3 regions of the Herminiimonas glaciei genome follow, and region 1 is predicted to be linked to each of the others. Evidence: predicted binding sites of a transcription regulator. Region 1 holds the regulator's gene; each other region holds the start of a gene.
The links. Region 1 encodes FliA, which starts transcription of late flagellar genes. Its sites were predicted from a motif close to CTAAAGTTTNNNNNNNNNNNGCCGNTA; they were not measured.

Region 1 (3,278 bases):
GAAGCCGACCTGCGCATCGCGCTGGATGAGCTAAAAGGCAAGCATACTGTCCTGATTGATACCGTCGGCGTCAGCCAGCGTGACCAGATGGTGGCGGACCAGATCGCGATGCTGACCGGTGCCGGTGACCAGGTCAAGCGCCTGCTGTGCCTGAATGCGACCTCGACCGGTGAAACACTGAATGAAGTGGTGCGTTCCTACATGGGTGACGGCCTGGCCGGCTGCATATTGACCAAACTCGATGAAGCTGCAACCATTGGCAGTGCACTAGATGTAGTCATTAGACAGAAATTGAACTTATACTACGTCGCGAACGGACAACGCGTGCCGGAAGACCTGCACGTTGCCAACCAGCAGTACCTGGTTGACCGTGCATTTAAACTCAAGCGCGAAACAGCGCCGTTCCAATTGGGTGATGCGGAGATACCGGCCGTGATGGCAAATACGGTACGTGGAATGAACGATAAGAGTTTGCGTGAGGTGATTCTTGGCTAGTTTCGAATGTGATCAGGCAGAAGGTTTGCGGCGTATGCTCGCAGGACCGAAGCCGCGCATTTTTACCTTTTTATCGGCGACGTCAGTCACGGATAAAAGCGCGATGCTGGTCAATCTGAGCGCCTCACTGGCCTTAAGCGGTAGCGATGTCGTATTGCTCGACGCCTGCGCCTCCAACGATGGCATCAGCCAGCGCATGGGTGTGGACTTGCAGGCCACGCTGCTGGACGTCGCCCGTCAGGAACGTGCATTGAACCAGGTTGTGCATGCAATGCCGCAGGGCTTTGGCCTTGCTTCGCTGACGCGTGGTTCGCTGCATGCGGCTGATGGTGACCGGCATCAGCAACGTCGCCTGTCGAATGCCTTTGGCGTGCTGGCAGCGCAATCCGATGTGTTGATGGTCGACGCTGAACTGGATGCGGATGACAACTTCGCGATCCCGGCGATGGCCAATGGTGAAATCATTGTGCAGGTTGCACCGGGTGCAGCCTCGATCAAGAAAGCCTACGCACTGATTAAAAGATTAAACGCGCAATTGGGTCGCCGTCCTTTCGGCATCCTGGTGACAGGTGCCGACGAACAGGAAGCAGCAGTGGTTTATCAAAACATGGCGCAAGCCGCCAGTCGTTATCTGGCCTTGCAATTACATTCCGTCGGCTTCGTGCCGCGGGACGATCATCTGACACGTGCTGCACGGCTGGGCCGGGCAGTGATCGACGCTTTCCCGCTGGCGGGTGCTTCGGTTGCCTTCCGCGGCCTGGCTGAACGTTTTGCCTTGCCCGCCCACGGCGCCAAGTTTGGAGCCTGATTCACATATGTATACAGCGGCCGGAAAATCGGACAAAAATCATCTGGTAGGTGAGCATGCGCCGCTCGTCAAGAAGCTGGCGCACCAGATGAAAGCCAAGCTGCCGCCTAGCGTAGAAGTCGATGATTTGATTCAAGCCGGCATGATAGGTTTGCTGGATGCAGTGAGCCGCTACGAAGAAACGCATGGTGCGCAGTTTGAAACCTATGCAGTGCAACGCATACGTGGTGCGATGCTGGACGAATTGCGCAGCAGCGACTGGATGCCGCGCAGCATGCGTCAAAACATGCGCAAGATCGAGGTGGCAATGAACACCTTGCAGCAGCGCCTTGGACGTCCGCCGAATGAAAGCGAAGTGGCGAAACAGCTCAAGCTGTCGCTGGCCGACTATCAGGATTTGCTGAGTGATGGTGGTGGCCACCAACTGGTTTACTACGAAGATTTCCACGATAGCGAAGACAACGAACACTTTCTCGACCGCTATTGCACGGACGAGTCACCGGATCCGCTGCAGAACCTGATGAATACCGGCTTCCGCGCAGCCGTGATTGAAGCGATCCAGGCGTTGCCGGAGCGTGAAAAAATCCTCATGGGTTTGTACTATGAGCAGGAAATGAACTTGAAGGAAATTGGCGCCGTCATGGGAGTCACCGAATCACGCGTATCGCAATTGCATAGCCAGGCTATCGCCAGGATGCGTGCGAACTTAAGGGAGAAAGCGTGGACTGGGGTAGCTTAGTTGGTATAGCACTGGCGCTGGGCGGGATACTCCTCGGGCAATTGCTCGAAGGCGGAGCATTGGGTTCGCTGGTACAACCTGCTGCTTTCATCATCGTCGTCGTCGGTACCATAGGCGCGGTCCTGCTGCAAAGCGGCTGGCGCAACTTCGTGCAGGGCCTCAAAATGTCGGGCCAGGTCTTCATGCCGAAGGAAGATGATTATCCGGCCCTGATCAAGGACATTACCGCCTGGAGTGTTATTGCGCGGCGCGAAGGCTTGCTGAGCCTGGAACGGGTCATCAAGGATGTACGCGATCCATTCATCGCACACGGTTTGCGCCTGATCGTCGACGGTGTTGATCCGACCAAATTGCGTGACGTGCTGGACCTGGAAATAGGTGCATACGAAACGCGTCAACGCCTGGCCATCAAAATATGGGAAGCGGCGGGTGGCTATGCACCGACCATCGGTATCCTGGGTGCGGTATTGGGTTTGATCCACGTGATGGAAAACCTGTCCGACCCTAGTCGCCTCGGTAGCGGTATTGCAGTGGCATTTGTCGCAACAATTTACGGTGTCGGTTTTGCCAACCTGGTATTCCTGCCTATCTCCAGCAAACTCAAAGCGCTGGTCAGTCGTGACATCTTCAAACGTGAAATGCTGGCAGATGCATTTGCCGGTATTGCAGCTGGTGACAATCCGCGCTTGATCGAAGAGCGGATGAACGTCTACACGATGTAAGTTAGCTGGCCCACAGCGTCGGCAGAATGATCCACCATGGCACGTAGAAAAAAATACGAAGAAGAGCATGAAAACCATGAACGTTGGCTGGTGTCTTACGCCGACTTCATCACGCTCCTTTTCGCCTTCTTCGTCGTCATGTACGCGATTTCATCCGTCAACGAAGGCAAGTACCGCATCCTTTCCAGTTCGCTCGGCATCGCTTTCGGCGGTGTAGCGGCGAAGACTGAAGCCATCAAGGACCCGGTCAGCCAAAACGCCCCCATCCTGCCTTTGCCGATGCCTACACCGGCACAACGCGCAAATGAAGCCGTCGTCAAACGCGAGAAAGCCCGCATGACCAGCATCGCGCGCGACATCCTCAAGGCGATGGCGCCTTTGGTCAGCCAGGGCAAGGTACGCGTCACCCAGACCAATCGCGGCGTCAGTGTCGAAATCAATGCGAGTGTCTTGTTTGCTCCGGGTGAAGCCAAACTGAATGCACAATCGGAAGCCGCCTTGCGCGCAGTGGCAC
Region 2 (3,278 bases), 750 kb from region 1:
GGGCGAATTACCCGTCTGTTTGATGCAATTTATGCTTTTTGCTTCACCAACAAACCTTGCAATTTATCCAATGCTTTGGAAATTTCAATCGCTTCGAGAGACGGCATCTGACGTATCACTTCCTTCGTCTGCTGATCTACGACTTTGACGATGGTGCGATTGCTGTCTGTGTCGACAGTGAATTCCAGGTTGGAAGAAAGGCCTTGCAGTGCTTTGTTGATGCTTTGTAGTGCTTGACCGACCTGGCTTTGCGCACTGGCGGCATCCGGTTGCTGAACAGCTCCGGTAGTGAGTACGGGGGCAGAGGCACCCTTGGCGGCAGGACTTGCCGTGCTGCTATTTACGGGCAGCGGTTGCGGATCGATTCGTGTTCCTGCCTTGGCGCTGCTAGCAATTTGTCCGATATCCATAATTGACTCCTGTTGTAACGAATCCCCGGCTACGAAAATGCAGCCGGGGATTCATTTCTTACTACGCTGCTGAGAGGCTAGGATTAGCCACGGAGCAGGGCGAGCACGCCGTTAGGCAGCGAGTTCGCTTGTGCCAACATTGCGGTACCAGCTTGTTGCAAGATTTGACCACGTGTCAGGTTAGCTGTTTCCGAAGCGAAGTCAGCATCCAGGATACGGCTGCGAGCTGCGCTCAAGTTTTCGCTGGTGGTGCTGAGCGAAGAAACAACTGATGTGAAACGGTTTTGCAACGCACCCAGCGAAGCGCGGGAAGAGCTGATGTTTGCCAGAGCAGAGTCAATGACTTGCAATGCATCGTTAGCGCCGCTTGGGATGCCGTTGGTCAGTTTGGTGATATCGATGCTGGCAACCGACGACAGTGCGCTCGAGTTAGCAGCTGTTGTCAATACTGTGCCTGCAGCCGATGTGCCAACTGTGAACGAGCCTGCCGAGTTGAATGCCAGCGAGCCGCCAACAGTTGCCGAGTCGCCTACTGCTGCAGCATTCAATGCACCACGTACCAGTGCTACGCCTGTGCCGGTAGGACCAGCCAGTGTTGTCGAGTTGTTTGCAAGCAGGTTGTTGGTCACGCCGATGTCATAACCTTGCGCTTGGCTCAGCGCGATTTTGCCTGTCGAGGTATCAGCAATTGCATTGATGCCGGTTACGCCAGATTGAGCATTGATCGCAGCAGCCAGGCCGCCGACGTCAGTTGCAGTAGCCATGGTAGCGGTTACTGTTACTGGGTTGGCTGAACCGTCAGCTTTTGGTGCACCCTGGATCGTGAACGATTGGCTGCCAGCTGTGAAGTTAGCCAGTGTCGCTGTTGTGGTTGCAGTAGCTGTTACGCCGGTCGAGCCGGATGCAGCATTGATACCTTTAGCGATATCAAAAGCGCTGGCACCCAGAGCAGCTGCGTATGTCGATGTTGTGCCGTTACCTTGAACAGTGAAGGTTTGAGCAGCGGTCGTGTTTTTCTGGATTACGCCAGCGGCTGTACTTGCAGCAGCAGTAGTGCTGGTACCGTTGGATTTAACAGCATTGTTACCGATAGCGGATGCTTGGGTGTTGCCGATCGAGAAGTTGATCGTTTGGTTAGCATTAGCACCAACCTGGAATTGAGCGTTGCTCAGCGAGCCGTCCAGAACGTTTTGGCCGTTGAACTGGGTTGTGTTAGCAACACGGTTCAACTCTTGTTGCAGTTGGCCGACTTCTTCTTGCAGCGAAGCGCGGTCAGATGCGGAGTTGGTGCCGTTGGCAGATTGAACTGCCAGGGTACGCATACGTTGCAGCAGGTCGGTTGCTGTTGCCAGGCCACCCTCAGCTGTTTGCGTCATCGAGATGCCGTCGTTGGCATTACGTGCTGCCTGGTTCAAGCCGTTGATCTGGCTGGTCATACGATCAGAAATTGCCAAGCCTGCAGCATCATCTTTTGCGCTGTTGATGCGCAGACCTGACGACAGGCGTTGCAGCGAAGTAGCGAGGGAAGATTGCGATGCGGTCAGGTTGCGTTGTGAATTCAGCGACGAGATGTTGGTATTAATGACTGCGGCCATGTTAATTCTCCTGTTGTAGTCCGATGGAAGTCCGACTGAAGCACTTCAACGTCTGCCGTGCGATTTATTGCATATGCAGCGTCGTTGTAAGTTTTATCGGACGGTTCCGGGAAAAGTTTAGTGATGGACTGAAACTAATTTTTTCCCGGTCTCGCCCGAACTGCAGCCAGATATGTCCTTTGTCGGTTGCTATCTGGAAAATCTTTAAGAAAATAATGTGAGATTTAAAACAAATAAAAAGCGAATTTACCCTTAACTTTTCCAATTTCCTGTCGTGTGGAGAGTTGGTAAAAGTGACACTATTTAGTTGCCAGGCGCTGTTGGCTGTCGCAAAAAATAAACGAAAAAATTTCAGGGAAAAGGGTAGGGATAACAAAAAGATAGCGGAAAAGCGATGTCGAACCAGGCCTTGAACCAGACTTTTCTGCTGAAATCCCTCATCAAAGGCGGTAATGACAGCCTTTGATTTGGTTTATTGGGCTGGAATGACGCGATTCTTGCCGGCTTTTTTAGCTTCGTAGAGGGCAATATCCGCACGTTTGATCATTGCCGCCTGGTCTTCCTGTTCTTTGCGCAGCGCAACGCCGGCACTGAAAGTCATCAGCAGGCGGGTGTGGTTATGCATAAAAATCTGCTTGGTCAGCTCGCGTTGCAGGCGTGTGATGGTTTGTATGGCTTCATCCAGCGGCGTATCGGGCAGGACGATCAGGAATTCTTCGCCGCCGAAGCGGGCAATGACATCCATGGTGCGCAGGGTATCCTTGATGACGCGTACCAGGTGGATCAACGCTTCATCCCCGGCTATGTGGCCGTACTTGTCGTTGATTTTCTTGAAATCGTCGAGATCCAGCATCGCGATACAGAGTGGCGACGCGCGACGGTCGGCGCGCGCTATTTCGCGTTCCAGTACATCATCCAGGCCGCGCCGATTCAGGCTGCCGGTCAGTTGATCTTCGCGTACCAGTTCGCTCATTTGCTCCAGTTGCTGTTCCAGGTTATGGATGCGTGCTTCCGCATCTTCGACATCCTTGCGGGCCGCGAGCACGATGTCGCGTGAACGCAGTGCTTCCGTCTGTGCAATGCGTGTTTCGCGTTTGACTTCGTCGAGGATTTTGCTGAGTTTATTGATATCCGCCGTTTGCGTGATTTCCTTGGAATACCTGTCAATTTGCTGGTGATAGTTGCCGGTAGTGTTGGCAATGTCTGCAAGGCGATCGATGAATGTGTTGACCATGTTTTTGACGGAAACTTTGGCATCGTTGATGCTGTTTTT
Region 3 (3,278 bases), 770 kb from region 1:
CCGATCTTGCCCGAGCCCATTTCAAATATCGTATTCGTGCTAATACGCATGATCAGTAATCCTTATCGACCTAAAGAAATCAACACATCGAACATATCGCTGACGGCCTGCATCACCTTGCCGGATGCCTGGTAAGCCTGTTGATAGCGCAACAGATTGGTTGCTTCCTCATCAAGATTGACACCTGATTCGGATTGTTGCGCGGTTTGCATCTGTTTCAACAGTGCGCCTTCGGACGCACTATTGGTTTGTAGTTCGCGTGTTTTATTACCGACCAGGCTGACCAGCTGGCTGTATGCGCTGTTATAGCTGGCGGTACCGCCTTGCAGTACGTTCTTGGTCTGCAGTTCGCCCAGCGCCAGCATATTGCGATTGTCGCCGTCGCCATTCGTATTGGCACTAATGGTAAATTTGTCGCCATTCGCCGGCGCACCGCTGATCTTGATTTCGGCACCGCCGAAGCTGATCACAGAGCCTGCGGTATAGGTAACCGGTGTACCGGCCGGGAATGTCGTCGGTACGCCATTGGTGGTGACTGTCACCGGCATGCCGGCCGGGAAACCGGTCAGCGTATTGGCTGCCGAATCGTAGGTCAGCGTGACAGGCGTCGTCACTGCCGAACCATTAAAAGCGGAAGTGATGTTGCCCGCACTGATCGCACCAGTACCGGTATTCGTGCTCGGTGCACCGGTACGGATAGGCGTGGCCGCGGCGATCTCTTTCACATCCTTGATCAATACATTCAGACCGGATGCGCCATTGACAGTCGGCCGGATGAGGAACTCATCACCTGAAGCCATGGCGCCCGAGGTGGCACTGAAATCCACACCATCGATCGTACCGGTCGGGAAAGCTGCACCGGAATACATCGATGCATTGTCCGACAAACGCGTCACCTTGTAATTGGTGCCGTCGTATGACAGGCGGTAATCGCTGGTGGTCAGGGCATCGACATTACTGATGCTGGCACCGATCTGGGCATTGCCGGTATTTTTGGTGCTGCCGGTCACCGCAGGCGAAGCAAGGCTAAAGAAATCACCGCCGAGATTGCCATTCTGATCCTGTCCCAGCTTGTGTTGGGCATTGAAGGTAGCGGCCAGGCCAAGTGCAATACGTCCCAGCGCATTCTGTATCGGATCCAGCGACTGGCTGCGATACTCAAACAAACCACCCAGGTTGCCGCCGGTCAGCGAATTTTCCGGAATGGTGTAGGTATTACCGTTGGATACATAGCCGACTTCGAGACGTCCCGGATCAGTAGGCGACGTAACTGTGACCAAATCATAATTGCTGTTACCGACCACCAGTGGCTGTCCATTACCGATAAACACGTTGTAGTCACCGGCTTGCTGAACGATGGAAACCTTGGTTTGCTTGGCCAGCTCCGCCACCAGCAGGTCGCGCTGATCGAGCAAGTCATTTGGCGGTTGTCCACCGCTGTTTTGCGCCTTGGCGATCGCATCGTTGAGCTGTGCGATTTGCTTGGCATAGGCATTGATATTGGTGACCGCGCCGGTTATTTCGTTGTTGACACCTGCCCGCATGCTGCTTAATTGCCCATCCATGCTCTGGAAACGCGAAACCAGGGCTTCTGCACCGGATAACATGGCCTGGCGCGACGAAGCACTGCCCGGATTACTCACCAGGTCCTGGATACCTTTAAAGAAACTCTGGATAACCGGTGCCAGGCCAACAGAAGAATCGGCCAACATATTGTTGACCTTATTCATCTGCGCGTAATAGGTATCGAGCTGGCTGGTACTGGACTGTGCAGCGACCACTTGCGCGGCAAGGAAGTCATTAAAAATACGTTTGACGCTGTCTACATTGGTACCGTTACCGATGTAGCCACCGCCGGTCAGATTTTGTCCGCCCAGCGAGGACTGGATTACCAGCTGACGGCTGTAGCCTGGCGTCTTTTCATTGGCAATATTGTGTCCGGTCGTGGCGACACCTGCCTGCGCTGCGGCGAGTCCTGATTTGGCAATGCTGAGTAAGTTGGACATAATTTATTTTCTGACTCTATGTTCGTGTGTACGGCACATCGATGAAAAACTTGAGCCGCCGGTCATGCCGAAAACACAAAATTCTTGTGCTTTCCATAAAACCAGGCGTGATCAGGCCGACAAGTTGCGATTGATGATATTGGTCAGCTTGGTGGCGTAATTCGGATCAGTTGCATACCCGGCGCGCTGCAAGCCCTGGGCAAAACCTTTGGCATCGCTGGCGTTGGCCAGCACTTTTTCGTAACGCGGATTGTTGCGCATCAATTGCGCGTAATCACGGAAAGAGTCGGCATAACTATCGTAAGCGCGGAATTTCTCCACCCGTTTTTGCGCGACGCCATCAACGTATTCGGTAGTCACCGCATCCACGGTTTTACCCTTCCAGCCCGGGCCGGCCTTGATGCCGAACAGATTATTACTGCTGCTACCGTCGGCCGTCCGCATGACGCGCTTGCCCCAGCCGCTTTCCAATGCCGCCTGGCCCATCATGAACTTGGCGGGGATGCCGGTGGTACGGCTCGCCTCTTCCGCATGTGCGGCTACCTTGTCCTGGAAGGCCTGTACATGCGCCGGTTTGCTGGTAGCCGATGCGACTGCTGCAGAACCGCCGGCCTGCGCCGCATGGGCCGCATTAGAGCGCTGGTGTGCCAGTGCATTACGTTCAGCCATATTGCGCAGGATTTCAGCGCGCAGATTCGAGGTATCCGACAATTCCTTGCCTGCATCGGCACCATCCGGCGTCACTGCCGTCGCCATCTGGTTACTGGACAGTTGGCGTATCAATACATCGGCCAGGCCGACGCCGCGGCTCGCCATATTCTGGCTCAGCTGCTGATCCAGCATCGAGGTGTACATCTTGGTCTGCTGGTTGTCGAGGATGCCATCCTGTGGCGAGGCCTCGCGCATGCTCTTCATGATCATATTCATGAAGAGTGCTTCGAATTGCTTGGCTGCCGCCTTGAGTGAATCAGGCGAATTTTGCCGCGCAGATTGTTTGAGCGATTCAAGGCCTTTGGCATCAATCGCCAGGCTGCTGTTCGAATTGTCTGCAGGCGTAATCATATTCAGCTTAGATAATTTCCAATTCTGCGCGCAAGGAACCCGACGCCTTCATTGCTTGCAGGATGGCCAGCAAATCTTGCGGCGTCGCACCGATCGAATTGAGGGCTTTGACTACGTCAGCCAATGAAGCGGAGTTTTTCAGCAAGATGACCTTGCCCGGATCTTTATTGATTTCAATTTGCGACTGTTGCGCCACCACGGTCTGGCCAC

Region 2: ACFQPC_RS06705 (flagellin N-terminal helical domain-containing protein) is a predicted target of FliA. The motif match lies at 2,100-2,126, and genes of this name have one in related genera.
Region 3: flgK (flagellar hook-associated protein FlgK) is a predicted target of FliA. The motif match lies at 2,035-2,061, and genes of this name have one in related genera.

Annotation. Positions count from the first base shown of each region.
Region 1 is NZ_JBHTBU010000001.1:758,941-762,218, forward strand. It holds gene flhF (flagellar biosynthesis protein FlhF) at 1-495, shown strand, start outside; gene ACFQPC_RS03355 (MinD/ParA family ATP-binding protein) at 488-1,303, shown strand; gene ACFQPC_RS03360 (RNA polymerase sigma factor FliA) at 1,311-2,042, shown strand; gene ACFQPC_RS03365 (flagellar motor protein) at 2,024-2,764, shown strand; gene motD (flagellar motor protein MotD) at 2,801-3,278, shown strand, end outside.
Region 2 is NZ_JBHTBU010000001.1:1,511,214-1,514,491, reverse strand. It holds gene ACFQPC_RS06710 (flagellar protein FlaG) at 30-410, opposite strand; gene ACFQPC_RS06705 (flagellin N-terminal helical domain-containing protein) at 494-2,005, opposite strand; gene ACFQPC_RS06700 (GGDEF domain-containing protein) at 2,478-3,278, opposite strand, start outside.
Region 3 is NZ_JBHTBU010000001.1:1,532,758-1,536,035, forward strand. It holds gene flgL (flagellar hook-associated protein FlgL) at 1-50, opposite strand, end outside; gene flgK (flagellar hook-associated protein FlgK) at 63-2,006, opposite strand; gene flgJ (flagellar assembly peptidoglycan hydrolase FlgJ) at 2,118-3,068, opposite strand; gene ACFQPC_RS06830 (flagellar basal body P-ring protein FlgI) at 3,076-3,278, opposite strand, start outside.